Regions from separate parts of the Arthrobacter sp. Ld5 genome, predicted to be linked through region 1. Evidence: predicted binding sites of a transcription regulator. Region 1 holds the regulator's gene; the other holds the start of a gene.

Evidence for each region. Region 1 encodes HrcA, which represses chaperone genes, less so after heat shock. Its sites were predicted from a motif close to TTNGCACTCGNNNNNNNCGAGTGCNAA; they were not measured.
Region 2: groL (chaperonin GroEL) is a predicted target of HrcA. The motif match lies at 1,686-1,712, and genes of this name have one in related genera.

The regions. Positions count from the first base shown of each region.
Region 1 is NZ_JBPKBO010000018.1:30,639-38,139, forward strand. It holds gene hemW (radical SAM family heme chaperone HemW) at 1-715, shown strand, start outside; gene ACSGDB_RS08825 (DUF4870 domain-containing protein) at 763-1,179, opposite strand; gene ACSGDB_RS08830 (DUF3097 family protein) at 1,257-2,120, opposite strand; gene hrcA (heat-inducible transcriptional repressor HrcA) at 2,289-3,302, shown strand; gene dnaJ (molecular chaperone DnaJ) at 3,421-4,551, shown strand; gene ACSGDB_RS08845 (16S rRNA (uracil(1498)-N(3))-methyltransferase) at 4,554-5,318, shown strand; gene ACSGDB_RS08850 (GerMN domain-containing protein) at 5,338-6,342, opposite strand; gene ACSGDB_RS08855 (PhoH family protein) at 6,769-7,501, shown strand, end outside.
Region 2 is NZ_JBPKBO010000003.1:229,993-237,493, forward strand. It holds gene groL (chaperonin GroEL) at 1-1,527, opposite strand, end outside; gene ACSGDB_RS02365 (LytR C-terminal domain-containing protein) at 2,046-2,651, opposite strand; gene ACSGDB_RS02370 (DUF3263 domain-containing protein) at 2,694-2,999, opposite strand; gene ACSGDB_RS02375 (uracil-DNA glycosylase) at 3,110-3,937, shown strand; gene ACSGDB_RS02380 (threonine/serine exporter family protein) at 3,996-5,684, opposite strand; gene ACSGDB_RS02385 (lipid II:glycine glycyltransferase FemX) at 5,731-6,804, opposite strand; gene ACSGDB_RS02390 (aldo/keto reductase family protein) at 6,951-7,501, shown strand, end outside.

The sequences.
Region 1 (7,501 bases):
CCCGGAACGGGTGCCGCAGGCCGTGCAGTGGGCCCGGGAAGCGGGGCTGCACGTCAGCCTCGACCTGATCTACGGCACTCCGGGGGAGTCCCTGGAGGACTGGCGGACCACCCTGACGACGGCGCTGTCCTACGCGCCTGACCACATCTCGGCCTACGCCCTCATCATCGAGGACGGGACGAAGCTCGCCTCGCGCATCCGCCGCGGACAGGTGCCGCCGATCGACGACGACGACCACGCCGACAAGTACGAGCTCGCGGACGAGCTGCTCACCGCGGGCGGACTGCAGTGGTACGAGGTGAGCAACTGGGCGCGCACCCCCGCTGACGCGTGCCGGCACAACCTGGCCTACTGGCGTGGCAGCGACTGGTGGGGGGCAGGTCCGGGAGCCCATTCGCATGTCGGCGGGACCCGCTGGTGGAACGTGAAGCATCCGCGCCCCTATGCGGACGCCCTGGCGGCGGGCCGTTCCCCGGCGGCCGGGCGCGAGGTCCTCTCGGCCGAGGACCGCTACGTCGAGGACGTGATGCTGCGGGTACGCCTGCGGGAGGGGCTGGCCACCGACACCCTGACGGCGCCGGGGCGCCGCGCCGTCGCCGGGCTCATCGCCGACGGTCTGGTCGAGCCCGCCGCGGCCTTCGCAGGGCGGGTGGTCCTCACGTTCAGGGGTCGGTTGCTGGCGGATGCCGTGGTCCGCCGACTGCTGCCCGACTGACCGGATCGGATCTGCCGGACCGGTCCGTCAGGCGTGCTCCGGGCCGCTCAGCGGATCAGGCGGAGATTCAGGGGGTAGCGGTAGGGCCGGCCACGGTTGACCTGGACGCCGGCCTTGACCGAGAAGACGGTGATCGTCAGCCAGATGAGCGCGTTCACGACCGCGAACACCCCGCCGACGACCGGCAGGAGCGAGAGCAGCCACGCGGCCAGCGCGAGGATCGTGGGAGGGAGCGTGAAGTTCAGCGCCTCCTTCGACTCCTGGGCCGTGAAGGGGCCGCGACCCTTGAAGATGAGGAAGATCAGCAGGGACGGGATGAACCCGAGGATCCCGCCGAAGTGCGCCAGGGTGGCGAACTGGCGGTCCTCCGACGCCGTCAGGGGGAGGGCGTTGGCCGGAGTGCCTTCGAACGCGGGCTGCGACCCGTCCCGTCCGTGGTGCTGTCGGTCGGCAGTGTTGGGCAACGTCGATTCCTTTGCTGGCTGTCGTGGAACTTCCCCCCGGAGTGCTCCAAGAATACGCGGTGGCGGCGCCGACCTGTTCAGGGACGGTCCGGGGTTGCGGTGAGGAAGTCGATCACTTCCTCCACGCGGCCCAGCAGCGACGGTTCCAGATCCGCGTAGGTGACGACACGACCGAGGATGCGCTTCCAGCCGTTGGCCACGGCGGCCTGATCGTGGTGCGGCCAGCCGAGACCGGCCAGGATGCCGGTCTTCCAGTCCTGGCCGCGAGGGACCACGGGCCAGGCCGTCAGCCCCAGCGCCGCCGGCTTCACGGCCTGCCATACGTCCACGTACGGGTGGCCGACGATCAGCACGTTGCCGCGGGCCCCGGGGGCGGTCATCGCCTGCTGGGCGATCCGGGACTCCTTGGTGCCCGGGAGCAGATGGTCCACGAGGATGCCGAGCCTGCGCTGCGGACCGGGACCGAAGGCACGGATGGCGCCTTCCAGGTCGTCCACGCCGTGGAGCGGCTCGACGACGATCCCTTCGAGGCGCAGGTCGTCACCCCACACCTTCTCGACGAGTTCGGCGTCGTGCTGGCCCTCCACCCAGATCCTGCTCGCGCGCGCCGTCCTCGCCCGCGCGTTCTCGACCCGGACGGATCCGGAGGCGGTGCGTGCGGCGGCAGGGCCGGCCGCACGGGCAGCGGCCGGGGCGGGCGCGACGACGTGCACCGGGCGGCCGTCGAGGAGGAAGCCGTGGCCGAGCCGGAATGTCCGGGTCGTGCCACGCCGGTCCTCGAGCACCATCACGTGGAGTCCGCCGGACTTCTCCACCCGGATCACCGCGCCGACGAATCCACTCTGCACGTCTTCGAGGACCAGGTCCTTCTCGACGGGGACATCCGGGAGCGCCACCCGCTTCGGAGCCGATATGTCCTGGGCTCCCCAGCCGTAGTCCATCCCCGGTTCGTCCTTCCCACGGGGGCTCCGGCGGTCTGCCGCAGCCCGGGCTCCCAATGCTAACAATCCACGCGGACGTACTAGACTTGGCACTTGGGTGTGTCGAGTGCTAACCGCCGGGACCACCCGCCGCGCGACCAGACGAACGGATCCGGAGGTGACACAGGAATGAGTGAACCGCGACGCCTGGAGGTGCTCCGGGCCATCGTCGAGGACTACGTCCACTCCCGGGAGCCGGTCGGGTCCAAGGCCCTGGTGGACCGCCATCGGCTCGGGGTCTCCTCGGCCACCATCCGCAACGACATGGCCGTCCTCGAGGAGGAGGGCCTGATCACCGCCCCCCACACCAGCTCGGGACGCATCCCCACCGACAAGGGCTACCGCCTGTTCGTGGACCGCATCTCCGAGGTGAAACCGTTGTCCGCGCCGGAGAAGAAGGCGATCCAGACCCTCCTGGAGGGCGCCGAGGATCTCGACGACGTCATGGACCGCACTGTGAGATTGCTCGCGCAGATCACCCAGCAGGTGGCCGTCGTCCAGTTCCCCCGCGTCGGCGGGGCGTCCGTGCGGCACATCGAATGCGTGCTGCTGGCGCCGCAGCAGGTCCTCGTGGTCCTGATCGCGACGAACGGCGTGGTGCAGCAGCGCATCGTGCGGACGACCGCGGACATCGAGGAGTCGGAGCTTTCGGAGCTCAAGCAGCGCATCCTGTCCGCCGTGGCGGGGGTGAAGCTCACGGCCCTGCCGGGCGAGCTCGCCGTCGCCCTCTCCCGGCTCCCTCCGGGGCTGCGCGCCCACGGGGGTACGATCGTGAAGGCGCTCGAGCAGCTTGCCGGGCTCGGTCGGGACGATCGCATCCTGCTCGCCGGCACGGCCAACCTGGCCCGCTCGACCGGGGACTTCCCCCTGAGCATCGGGCCCGTCCTCGAGGCGCTCGAGGAGCAGGTGGTCATGCTCCGGCTGCTGTCGGAGATGGAGTACGACGCCCGCGGGATCTCGGTGCGGATCGGGAGCGAGAATCCCTATGGAGGCCTGTCGGAGGCCTCCGTGGTGGCGACAGGGTACGGGCCGGACGCCGGGGCGAAGCTCGGGATCCTCGGGCCCACCCGGATGGACTACCCGACCACGATGGCGGCCGTACGCGCCGTCGCCCGCTACCTCTCGAGGATCCTCGAGGAATAACGGGGCAGCGGGCCGCGGTTCTGGGTTGTCGACGGCCGCCCAGGGCCGACCATGGCCTTTCCGCCGGCACAGCCGGTGAGCAGACGACAGAACGTTCAACAGGAAGTGATGTGCAGGAGTGAGTAATCACTATGAAGTTCTCGGTGTAGCGCAGGGTGCGACCGGGGAGGAAATCAAGAAGGCGTACCGCAAGCTCGCCCGGAAGCTCCACCCCGACGTCAACCCGGGCCCGGACGCGTCGGAGGAGTTCAAGCGCGTCAGCCACGCCTACGAGGTCCTGTCCGACCCCCAGAAGCGGCGGGTCTACGACACCACCGGCAACGAGAACGGGACGGACAGCGGGTACGGCGCGGGCTACTCGGGCTCCGGCTTCGCCTTCCAGGACATCTTCGAGACCTTCTTCGGCGGCGGCGGGCAGCAGTCCGGCGCGCCCTCGCGGACGCGCCGGGGCCAGGACGCGCTCATCAACGTGCGCATCGACCTGAAGGACGCGGTCTTCGGCACCAACAAGAAGATCGAGGTGGACACGGCGGAGACCTGCCCCACCTGCGACGGCAGTTGCTGCCAGCCGGGCACCTCGCCCCGGACCTGCGACATCTGCGGCGGGTCGGGCCAGGTCCAGCGGGCCGTGCGCTCGATCCTCGGCCAGGTCATGACGAGCGCCCCCTGCGGCACGTGCCAGGGCTACGGCACCGTCATCCCCAGCCCCTGCCACGAGTGCAGCGGCGAGGGACGGGTCCGCGCCCGCCGCACGCTGACCATCAAGGTCCCCGCGGGCGTCAGCACCGGCACGCGCATCCAGCTGGCCGGCCAGGGTGAGGCGGGGACCGCCGGCGGGCCGCAGGGCGACCTGTACGTCGAGATCCGGGTCGCCACCGACTCCACCTTCCTGCGGGACGGCGACGATCTGCACGTGACGCTGAGCGTCCCGATGACCGCGGCGGCGCTCGGCACCACCGTGCACCTCGACACCTACGACGGCGACCAGGAGCTCGACATCAAGCCCGGTACGCAGCCGGGGGAGATCCTGACCCTGCGGGGCCTGGGCGTCACGCATCTGCGGAGCCAGGGCAGGGGGGACCTGCGGGTGCACCTCAATGTGGAGACCCCGCGCAACGTGGACCCGCAGCAGGAGGAGCTCCTGCGCAAGCTGGCCGAGCTGCGCAACGAGGAGTACACCGACGGCCAGCTGGCCAGCAGCGGTTCCGGCGTCTTCGCCCGCCTGCGGGAGCGGCTCGGAAACCGCTGAACATGACGCGTCCCCTGTTCTTCGGGCCGGGCGAGGCGGTCCGTGCAGCGACCCCCGGCAGCGTGTTCGCGCTCGGGGGGGACGAGGGGCGCCACGCGGCCATCGTCCGCCGCCTCGGTGAGGGTGAGCGCCTCGACGTCTCCGACGGCGCGGGCTACCGGATCGGTGGCGTCATCACCGCGGTCGGCAACGGCACGGTCGATCTCACCGTCGAGGTGGCCGGCCAGGAGCCCGCGCCACGGCACCGGCTGGTGCTCGTCCAGGCGCTCGCGAAGGGCGGACGCGACGAACAGGCCGTGGAGGCGGCGACGGAGCTCGGGGTCGACGCCGTCGTGCCCTGGCATGCCGAGCGGAGCATCGTGCGCTGGCGCGGCGACAAGGCCGAGAAGGGCCGGCAGAAGTGGGCGTCCCTCGTGGGGGCCGCGTCGAAGCAGTCCCGCCGGTCGTTCGTGCCGGAGGTCCACGCCGTGCTGGACACCCCGCGCCTGGCCGCGTGGGCGGCGACCGTCGACCGCGTGATCGTCCTCCACGAGGACGCCGACCGGCCGCTGACCGACCACGTGTCCGCGCTGCTCGCCGTCGGATCCCCGGCAGCGACGTCGACGGCCGTCGTCGTCGGACCGGAGGGCGGCATCAGCGAGGCGGAGCTGGCGAAGCTGTGTGCCGCCGGGGCCCGAACCGCACGCCTCGGACCGCACGTCCTGCGCTCCTCGACGGCGGGCCCTGCGGCCCTCGCGCTGCTGAACCACCTGCTCGGGCGCTGGTAGCGGGCGCTCCGGCCCTCGGCTATCGGACGACGACGGTCTTCGAGTCCCCGGGCGCCGCGCCGCCGGGGGGAGCACCGGGCACCGAGACGGTGATCTCGTACCGGCCCGGCGGCAGGTTCACGGGGAACGAGTAGGCTCCCGGCGCGCCGTCCTGGGGAGCGACGTCCACGGAACCGTCCCGGAAGAGGCTCGTGGCCCCCGCCGCCGAGCCGTCGGTGCTGCGATCGATCCGCCAGGTCAGTTCGTCCTCCGACGCCGGACCGACCCCGTGGACGGTGAGGCTCCCGGCGTCGGCCTGCGTGTCCTCCTGCGGATCGATGATCCACAGCGGCGCGAGGGTCGCGGCGTCCCGCGTCCACTCCCCGCCGAGATCGATCGATCCGAAGGCGCGGTAGTGCGCCGCGCCGTCGACCAGGACGACCACGGAGCTCGCCTCCCCGCCCGCGATGAGCCCCGCGTCCGACGCCGCCGCCGTGGCCGTGTACACCAGCTGCTGCAGCGCGAGGCGGCCCTGCTCCTCGTCGAGGCGCGGCGGGAACGCATCCGAGGAGATGTCGAGGGTGATGACGTTCTTCGTCGAGATGGACGAACTGACCGACGACGCCGGCCGCCAGGACGAGTGGTAGTCGGGGTCGAGCGGCTGCCCCGCGGTCATGAGACGGACGGCGTCGGCGATCGGATCGCCGGCGGAGTCCCCGGGTGCGGGCAGGTACTCGCGGAAGAGGCGCTCGTCGTCGTCCCCGGCCCCGTCGCCGAGCCAATAGACGGGCACGAGTGCTCCGACGGCGTCCGACGGTCCCGTGCTGAGGGCCTGCCCGGACGCATCGGCGGGCGGCTCGGTGGTGGCTGCCTCGGTCGGCGTCGTCGCACGGGGATCCGGGAGGGGTGCCATCTGCGCATTGCCCGCCAGCAGTCCCAGTTCGGGGAAGAGGAAGGCTGCGCTCCCCAGCAGCACGCCACCGGACACCAGGAGGATGCCGCCGAGTCCCAGCCGGTTCTTCTTCAGGGGGTCCTCGCGGTGCATGCTCGCCTCCTTCCGTCGGGTGCGCGCCGGTCTCTCGTCGGGTCCCGGCGATGGGGGTGTCGTGGAGTCCGCCGGGCGCGGCCGGGGGACGGCTCGCGCGAGGAGGACGAGGTTCAGCTTGGCACAGCGCGGCCGCACGCCCCGGGCGAATTCCGGTGCCCGAAGCGACTGAAACCTGATCGATACGAAGCCGTGGCCGATTCGCTATGAATCCCGCGGTTCACCGGCGACGGAGGCACGGCCGGAGAAAATGCCTTGCATTTCGGACGTCCATGGGGAATCAGGCATGCCGCGGGGACGTTGCAGAGAGGGTCGGGACAGGCGGGATGGCGTAGCATTTGTATCCCTGCCCGCCGACGGATGCGGGACACGACCACCAGTACGACACATCGGATGAGGGGCGATCGAAGGCCGGACGGCCGAGCTATGAGCGAAACTTCAACAGGCATCAATGCGGCAGGACTCGACACCAGGCTGTTCCGCTTCGACTCGACGGAGCAGATGGTGCAGGCGCTGGGCTCCAACGACGAGGCGCTGCGGCTGATCGAGGAGTCCTTCCCCGGCGTCGGCCTCCACGCCCGCGGCAACGAGCTCACCATCACCGGTCCGTCGGCGGACGTCCTGCGGACCGAGCGGCTCGTCGCCGAGATCCGGACGATGGCGGCCAACAACGCGCCGGTCTCGCCCCAGGTCCTCGAGCAGTTGGTCACCATGCTGAAGACGCAGAGCGCCGCCCGCCCGTCGGAGGTGCTCTCGGTCAACATCCTCTCCTCCCGTGGCAGGACGATCCGCCCCAAGACCCTCAACCAGAGCACGTACGTCGACGCGATCGACCGCAACACCATCGTGTTCGGCATCGGCCCCGCGGGTACCGGCAAGACCTACCTCGCGATGGCGAAGGCCGTCCAGGCGCTGCAGCACAAGGAAGTCAACCGGATCATCCTGACCCGCCCGGCCGTCGAGGCGGGGGAGCGCCTCGGCTTCCTGCCCGGCACGCTCAACGACAAGATCGATCCCTACCTGCGCCCCCTGTACGACGCCCTGCACGACATGATGGACCCGGACTCCATCCCGCGCCTGATGGCGGCGGGAACCATCGAGGTGGCCCCGCTCGCCTACATGCGCGGCCGGACGCTCAACGACGCGTTCATCATCCTCG
Region 2 (7,501 bases), on a different contig from region 1:
CGCGATCGACGCTGCGTTCTGCAGGGCCGAGCGGGTGACCTTCACGGGATCGTTGACCCCGGCGGCGAGGAGGTCCTCGTACTCGCCGGTGGCCGCGTTCAGGCCGTGGCCGGCGGGCAGGCCGCGGACCTTGTCGACGACGACGCCGGGCTCGAGGCCGGCGTTGAAGGCGATCTGCTTCAGCGGTGCGTCGATGGCGACGCGGACGATGTTCGCGCCGGTCGCCTCGTCGCCCGTGAGCTCGAGGTTCGCGAATGCCTTGGCGCCGGCCTGGATGAGGGCCACGCCACCACCGGCGACGATGCCTTCCTCGACGGCGGCCTTCGCGTTGCGGACGGCGTCCTCGATGCGGTGCTTGCGCTCCTTGAGTTCGACCTCCGTTGCGGCGCCGGCCTTGATGACTGCAACGCCGCCGGCCAGCTTGGCCAGGCGCTCCTGCAGCTTCTCGCGGTCGTAGTCGGAGTCGGAGTTGTCGATCTCGGCGCGGATCTGGGCCACGCGTCCGGCGATGGCGTCGGCGTCGCCGGCACCCTCGACGATGGTGGTCTCGTCCTTGGTGACGACGACCTTGCGGGCCGTGCCGAGCAGGTCGAGGGTGGCGGTCTCGAGCTTGAGGCCGACCTCCTCGGCGATGACCTGGCCACCGGTGAGGATGGCGATGTCGGCGAGCTGCGCCTTGCGACGGTCACCGAAGCCCGGGGCCTTGACGGCGACGGACTTGAAGGTGCCGCGGATCTTGTTGACCACCAGGGTGGCGAGGGCTTCGCCCTCGATGTCCTCGGCGATGATGAGCAGCGGCTTGCCCGACTGCATGACCTTCTCGAGGACGGCGACGAGATCCTTCACGTTGCTGATCTTCGAGTTCACGATGAGGATGTAGGGATCCTCGAGGACCGTCTCCTGGCGCTCCGCGTCGGTGACGAAGTAGCCCGAGATGTAGCCCTTGTCGAAGCGCATGCCCTCGGTGAGCTCGAGCTCCAGCCCGAAGGTGTTGGACTCCTCGACGGTGATGACGCCTTCCTTGCCCACCTTGTCGAGGGCCTCGGCGATCAGGGCGCCGATCTCGTCGTCACCGGCCGAGATGGAGGCCGTGGCAGCGATCTGCTCCTTGGTCTCGATCTCCTTGGCGGAGGCGAGCAGCTCCTCGGTGACGGCCTGGACGGCCTTCTCGATGCCGCGCTTGAGGCTCAGGGGGTCGGCGCCGGCCGCGACGTTGCGCAGGCCTTCCTTGACCAGGGCCTGGGCGAGCACGGTGGCGGTGGTGGTTCCGTCGCCTGCGACGTCGTCGGTCTTCTTGGCGACCTCCTTGACGAGCTCGGCACCGATCTTCTCGAACGGGTCGTCGAGTTCGATCTCCTTGGCGATGGACACGCCGTCGTTGGTGATGGTGGGGGCACCCCACTTCTTCTCGAGCACGACGTTGCGGCCACGGGGGCCGAGTGTCACCTTGACGGCGTCAGCGAGGATGTTGAGGCCCCGCTCGAGGCCGCGGCGGGCCTCTTCATCAAAAGAAATGATCTTGGCCATAACGGCTTAGGTCCTTTCGGGACGGTTGCATTTCAGCATGTGAATGCTTGCCTGCGTGTGGTGCCCGCGACGGCCGGATGGTGCCGGAACGATCTCTTTCACGCTCCTGCCCCACCCCCACCACAGAGGTTTGCCTGCTTCACGCGCCACGCACACTTTTAGCAGTCTGCGCGCGCGAGTGCTAACTCCATAATTAGCACTCCCACCGTCCGAGTGCAACCCGTCCGACGGCGCTCGTCACGTCGCCCCGGCGCCGTGAGCCGGCGCCGCCCCGGGCTCGCCCGAGCCCCGCCGAACCCCGTGCGGGCGCGAGACACCGCCGCCCTGAGAGAACTTCATCAGGGGTCTTTGTTCCCTAACCCGGGCGTCGCGGCAGAGGGTGCACTCGTGGTGCGTCTCATCCCGGGTCTAGCAGCAGGCACCGTGGAGGGGCCGCCCAGAGGGGCGGCAGGGCCACGGACCCTGCCGCCCCGGCGCGCTGCAGGCCCCCGGACCGGCACGGCCCCCGCGCCCTCCTGCTACTGGAAGTCCGGACCGAGGACCACCGAGATGGCCGGCGAGATGTCGGCGCTCTCGACGAGGTTCGCGATGTCGAGGTCCGCAGCCACGGCTTCCGCGTCGGCACGCTGGTCCTCCCCGTTGTAGAAGACGACGGAGGCATCCACGGGGGCGCCCGCCCAGTTCCCGGGGAGGGCGGACGTCCAGCCGGCCGACGACAGCCGCGCTGCCGCCACCGTCGCCAGCCCCGGCGAACCCGTGCCGTTGAGGACATTGACGGTCTGGGCCCGGTCCGCGGTGTCGGAGGACGCATCGGCGGTCGCCGTCCCGCTCGGCCCGCCCGTCGGACCGGCGGACGCCGCACCCGAGGGGCCCGCCGTCGCCCGGCCGCCCTCCGTCGCGGTGGCGGGGCTCGACGGCGGCGCCAGGCCGTCGCTTCCGCCCGGGAAGCCGAGACGGGGAAGGAGGAAGAACGCGGCCAGGCCGATCAGGAGGGCCAGGATCCCGACGGCGATCTTGAGTGCGAGCCCGCTGGAGCGTGCCGGGACGAGCCGTTCGCGGTGGACCCCCTGGCGCGCGGACGATGCCGGGACGCCGTCGAATTCGTCCCGCGGGTGATCGGTCATGGGTGGAGGTGGTCCTTCGCTCGTCGGGGATGGCGGGACGTGCTAGATGTCCGCGCCGAGCCGGCGGGCGGAGCGCGCCTTCTGACGGGTGGACCGGAGGCGCCGCAGTCTCTTGACGAGCATCGGATCGTGGGCGAGGGCCGCCTCGGTGTCGATAAGCGCATTGAGCGCCTGGTAGTAGTGGGTGGCGGACATGCTGAAGAGATCACGGATGGCCTGCTCCTTTGCCCCGGAGTACTTCCACCATTCGCGTTCGAGGGCGAGCATCCGCTGCTCGCGGTCGCCCAGGGTCAGCCGGTCGTCCGTCCCGGACGTCGCGTCGTCCGAATGCCGCTGTGGCTCGGCCATTTCCCCTGTCGCCTTCCGTCAGCGGGCATAACTGTCACCCCATGGTAGTAGGGAACCACACCACTGTCATTCGGACGGCCCCCTCCGTCCGCCCGGGCGAGAATAGGGTCATGATCCCTGGCGACCCCACCCTGTTCGACCTGCCGGACACCCCTGCGGACGACGCGACCGGCGCCACCGGCTCCGGGAACGGCGTCCGGCAGGCGCAGGGGACGCCCGCCTTCCCCTTCGCCGCTCCGGCCCGGATCGGGGACCTGGTGTCCGCCGACTGGGCGGCGGCGCTCGGGCCGGTGGAGCCGGTCCTCCACCGCCTCGCGGCGTCCCTGACGGACGAACTCGACGCCGGGCGACGGGTCCTGCCGGACGCGTCCCTGATCCTCCGTGCCTTCACCACCCCGCTGGACAGCGTCCGGGTGGTCATCGTGGGGCAGGATCCCTACCCGACGATCGGCCACGCCGTCGGGCTCAGCTTCGCCGTCGATCCGCGGACCCGGCCGATTCCCCGGAGCCTCGGGAACATCTACCGCGAGCTCGCCGCCGACACGGGCGCGCAGCCGCCTGCGTCGGGTGACCTCTCCGGGTGGGCCGAGCAGGGCGTCCTCCTGCTCAACCGCGTGCTGACCGTCCGCGCCGGCGAGGCGGCGTCGCACCGTGGGTGGGGGTGGGAGGAGGTGACCGGAGCCGCCATCCGCGCGCTCGTGGCGCGCGGCGGGCCGCTCGTGGCCATCCTGTGGGGCAAGGACGCGCTCCGCCTGAAGCCGCTGCTCGGCACCACGCCCACGATCGAGTCGGCGCACCCCAGCCCGCTCTCGGCTTCCCGGGGCTTCTTCGGGTCCCGGCCCTTCACCCGCACCAACGAGCTCCTGGCCCGGCAGGGCGCCGGTCCCATCGACTGGACGCGCACGCGGTCGGAGGGCCACGCCCGGCCCGACGCCTGACGGACGCCGGCCGACGTCGGACCCGCGTGCCGTCGCGCCGCGGCGGCGAGGTGCCCGGCTACCGGCGCCGGTTCCGCTGCCGCTCGTCGGTGCTGAGCTTGCGCGTGAACGGTCGCGCCAGATTGTCACCGAGGACCACCCCCGCGGCGATCGCGAGCACCACGGTCAGGGCGTTGAAGAGGCCGAGCGCGCCGTCGGAGGCGATCTCCGATTCGGTGGTCAGCATGTACATCGAGCGGAAGATGGACAGTCCGGGGTAGAGGAACAGTACGGCGGGAACGGCGACGACGAGCTGGGGTGCGCCGAGCCGGAGCGCCACGACCCGCGAGAGCGCGCCGATCAGGATCGCCGCGAGGGCCGGCGCCAGCCGGTACCCGACGCCCGCTGCAACGGCGGCGACCATCAGGAGGTACCCGGCGACGGCGACGAGCGACGTGGGGACCACGAGCTTCACGTCGGTCTGTTCCGCGATGCAGATCATGGCCACCGCCACGAACGTCAGCGCCGCCACCACGGGCCACGGGTACAGGTTGCCGGTCGATTCGAACACGTCGAGCTCGGGGATCCCGAGGGCCGCTCCGGCGACCAGGGCGACGGCGATGCCGGACACGAGGGCTGCGAAGACGAGGATCGCCGAGAGGTACCGGCCCGCGGCCGTGACCGGGAACCCGTTGATGGCGTCCTGGGTGGCCGAGACGAGGCGGCCGGTGGGCAGGAGCAGCAGGATGCCGCCCACCACCACCAGCGCCGGGGTGATGGGCACCTGCAGCCACCAGAACAGCATCGCGATCAGGGTGACCAGCGCGGCCGACGTGGCGACGGAGAAGAACTCGGGTACGCGCCACTCCCCCAGCTTGCGGCTGACCAGGTCGACCAGGATGCAGCTGATGAAGCCCACGAGCGAACCCAGCAGGGTCCCGCCGACGAACGCCACGATCGCCGCCGAGAAGATGCCGAACGCGGCGGTCACCATCCAGCGGGGGAAGGGTTTGGGCCGGTGGGTGATCTCCTCGAGCCGCTGGGCGGCCTCGGTCCGGGAGACCCCGCCGTCGGCGATGTCGGAGACGAGCCGGTGGATGGCCGTGAGTCCCGCATAGTTGTTCGTCCACGAGCGGACCACCCGCAGCACCGTCGTAGGCGTCTGGTCCTTCGCGGAGTAGTTGATGATCACCGACTGGTTGGTGATGTCCACTTCGATGTGGTCGAGGCCGAAGGCTGCCGTGACCGCGATGATGCTCGTCTCCACCTCGAGGGCGCCCGCGCCGTACCGGAACATGGTCTCGGCGAGGTTCAGGGCGAAGTCGAGGGCCTTGCGGGCACCGGCGTCGGGGCCGGCGACCTGGATCGTGGGGTTCGCGTAGGGGCTGCCGGCGAGTCGCTCGACGATGCTCATGGCCTGGGTGGGTGGCGCCTCGCCCTGCACGAGGCGGCGGAGCACGTTGCGGGCCGCCGCGTTGGACCGGCTCGACGACGGGACGCTCCGCGGGGTCGTGGGCAGCGCATCCGTGGGCGTCGTGACGGGCTGCCGCTGGCGGCCCGCCCGCGGGCTCCTCTGTTCCGACGCCGGGCGCTTCGGCGGCGCCGCGGGCCTGGTGCCCTTCCTGCCGGCTCCTCCCGTGCCGGCCGCCAGCTTCCGCTTCTCGTCGTCGGACGGGTCGAAGGGGCGCCGGATCACCGGGAGCGCCTCCGCCACGGGGGACGGATCAGGGGGCTGGGCGCCATCCGCCGAGGTCGAACCGTCTGTCACAGCGGCCTTTCATGCGTCGATCACCGCGCCCTCTGCGGGCCCTTGCTCAGTAGAACGGCTGATGCGTGCGTCGCCAGTAGATCTGGCGCGCCACACGCTCCGCGATCGTGTTCCACACACGATATTTCCAGCCGCTGACGACGAGGTCGTAACACCCGGCGTAGTCCGTCACGGTCTTGGTGAAACTCGTCTTGAACAGTCCCAGGCCGTGGTGCGGATGGTCCTTGTCCTTCAGCCGGTCGCTCGGCGGGGTGCCGCAGAAGTCGTACTCGACGATCCCGAACTCGTCCTTGAGGTCCGTGATGGCCTGCCACTGCACGAGATGCGAGTCCCCGTACTGGGTCCTGCCCGGACGGGACCCGCCGTCCTTGTAGGTGCCCTTCGAGCCGTAGTTGACCACGAAGGCGCCGACCGAGGGCTGACCGTCCTCGTACACGAAGTAGAAGCGGCCCTGCCCGGCGTCGACGAAGTTCTGCCAGAAGCGGCTGTAGTACTCGAAGGAGCGCATCCGCGCGGCCGAGCGGTCCTCGATGTGCGCCATGAGCGAGTACATCGCCTGGAAGGTCTCCTGCGTCGGCTCCATGCGCCGGACCTCGACGCCCTCCCGGAGGGCTCTGCGGACGGCGTTGCGGCCGCGCGAGGAGAGATTGCGGAGGAGCTGGTTCTCGTCCGGCGTGGTGTCCAGGACGGCCGTGCTGTCGTTGGGCTGCAGGTTGAAGGTCTTGACGAGTCCCGCCGACCGCAGCGCCTCCCGCACCTCCTGGCCGTCCACGAGATCCGGTTCCACCTTGATCGCGAAGACGTTGTGCCCCTCCCTGCGGGCGAGGTCGGCGACGGCGCGTGCCGCGGCGGGCACGTGGGCCGCCTCGGTGACCGACGGGCCCTTGATCAGGTACCAGAGGGCGCCGATGACGGGAACCTTCTTCTCCAGGACGAGGGCGTGGGTGGTGTACCCGGGGCCGTCGAGGACCACGAAACGCGGCCGCCACCCGTGGTGGGACTTCACCTCCGCGAACGCGAGGGAGGAGAGCATGTTGCCCCCGCCGGGGTTCGCGGTCACGAGCGAATCCCAATCCCGCTGCTCCGTCCCGGTGGCGAAGCGAGCGCTGAAGTCGACCAAGATTCCTCATTCACTGGTGGTGGCTACCGAAGGACGCGCACAAGTCTAGCGGCTGCGCACTACCCCTCCACGTCGTATGACGCATTGGTTGCCTCAGGAACCGGGTTTCCTGTACTCGGCCCGTCCGGGTGGTTAGCATCGGCGCTATGGACTTCAGATACCTCGGCAACAGCGGCTTCAAGATCTCGGAAATCACGTACGGCAACTGGCTCACCCACGGATCGCAGGTGGAGAACGACGTCGCCACCCAGTGCGTGCGTGCGGCGCTCGACGTCGGCATCACCACGTTCGACACCGCGGACGTGTACGCGAACACCGCCGCGGAGACGGTCCTCGGCGAAGCCCTCAAGGGCGAGCGGCGCCAGTCGCTCGAGATCTTCACGAAGGTGTGGGGGCCCACCGGGCCCAAGGGCCACAACGACGTCGGGCTGTCCCGCAAGCACATCATGGAGTCGATCGACGGATCGCTGCAGCGCCTGCAGACCGACTACGTGGACCTCTACCAGGCGCACCGGTACGACCACGAAACACCCCTCGAGGAGACGATGCAGGCGTTCGCCGACATCGTGCGCCAGGGCAAGGCCCTGTACATCGGGGTCAGCGAGTGGACGGCCCAGCAGATCCGCGACGGCCATGCCCTCGCCAGGGATCTCGGCTTCCAGCTCATCTCCAACCAGCCCCAGTACTCGATGCTGTG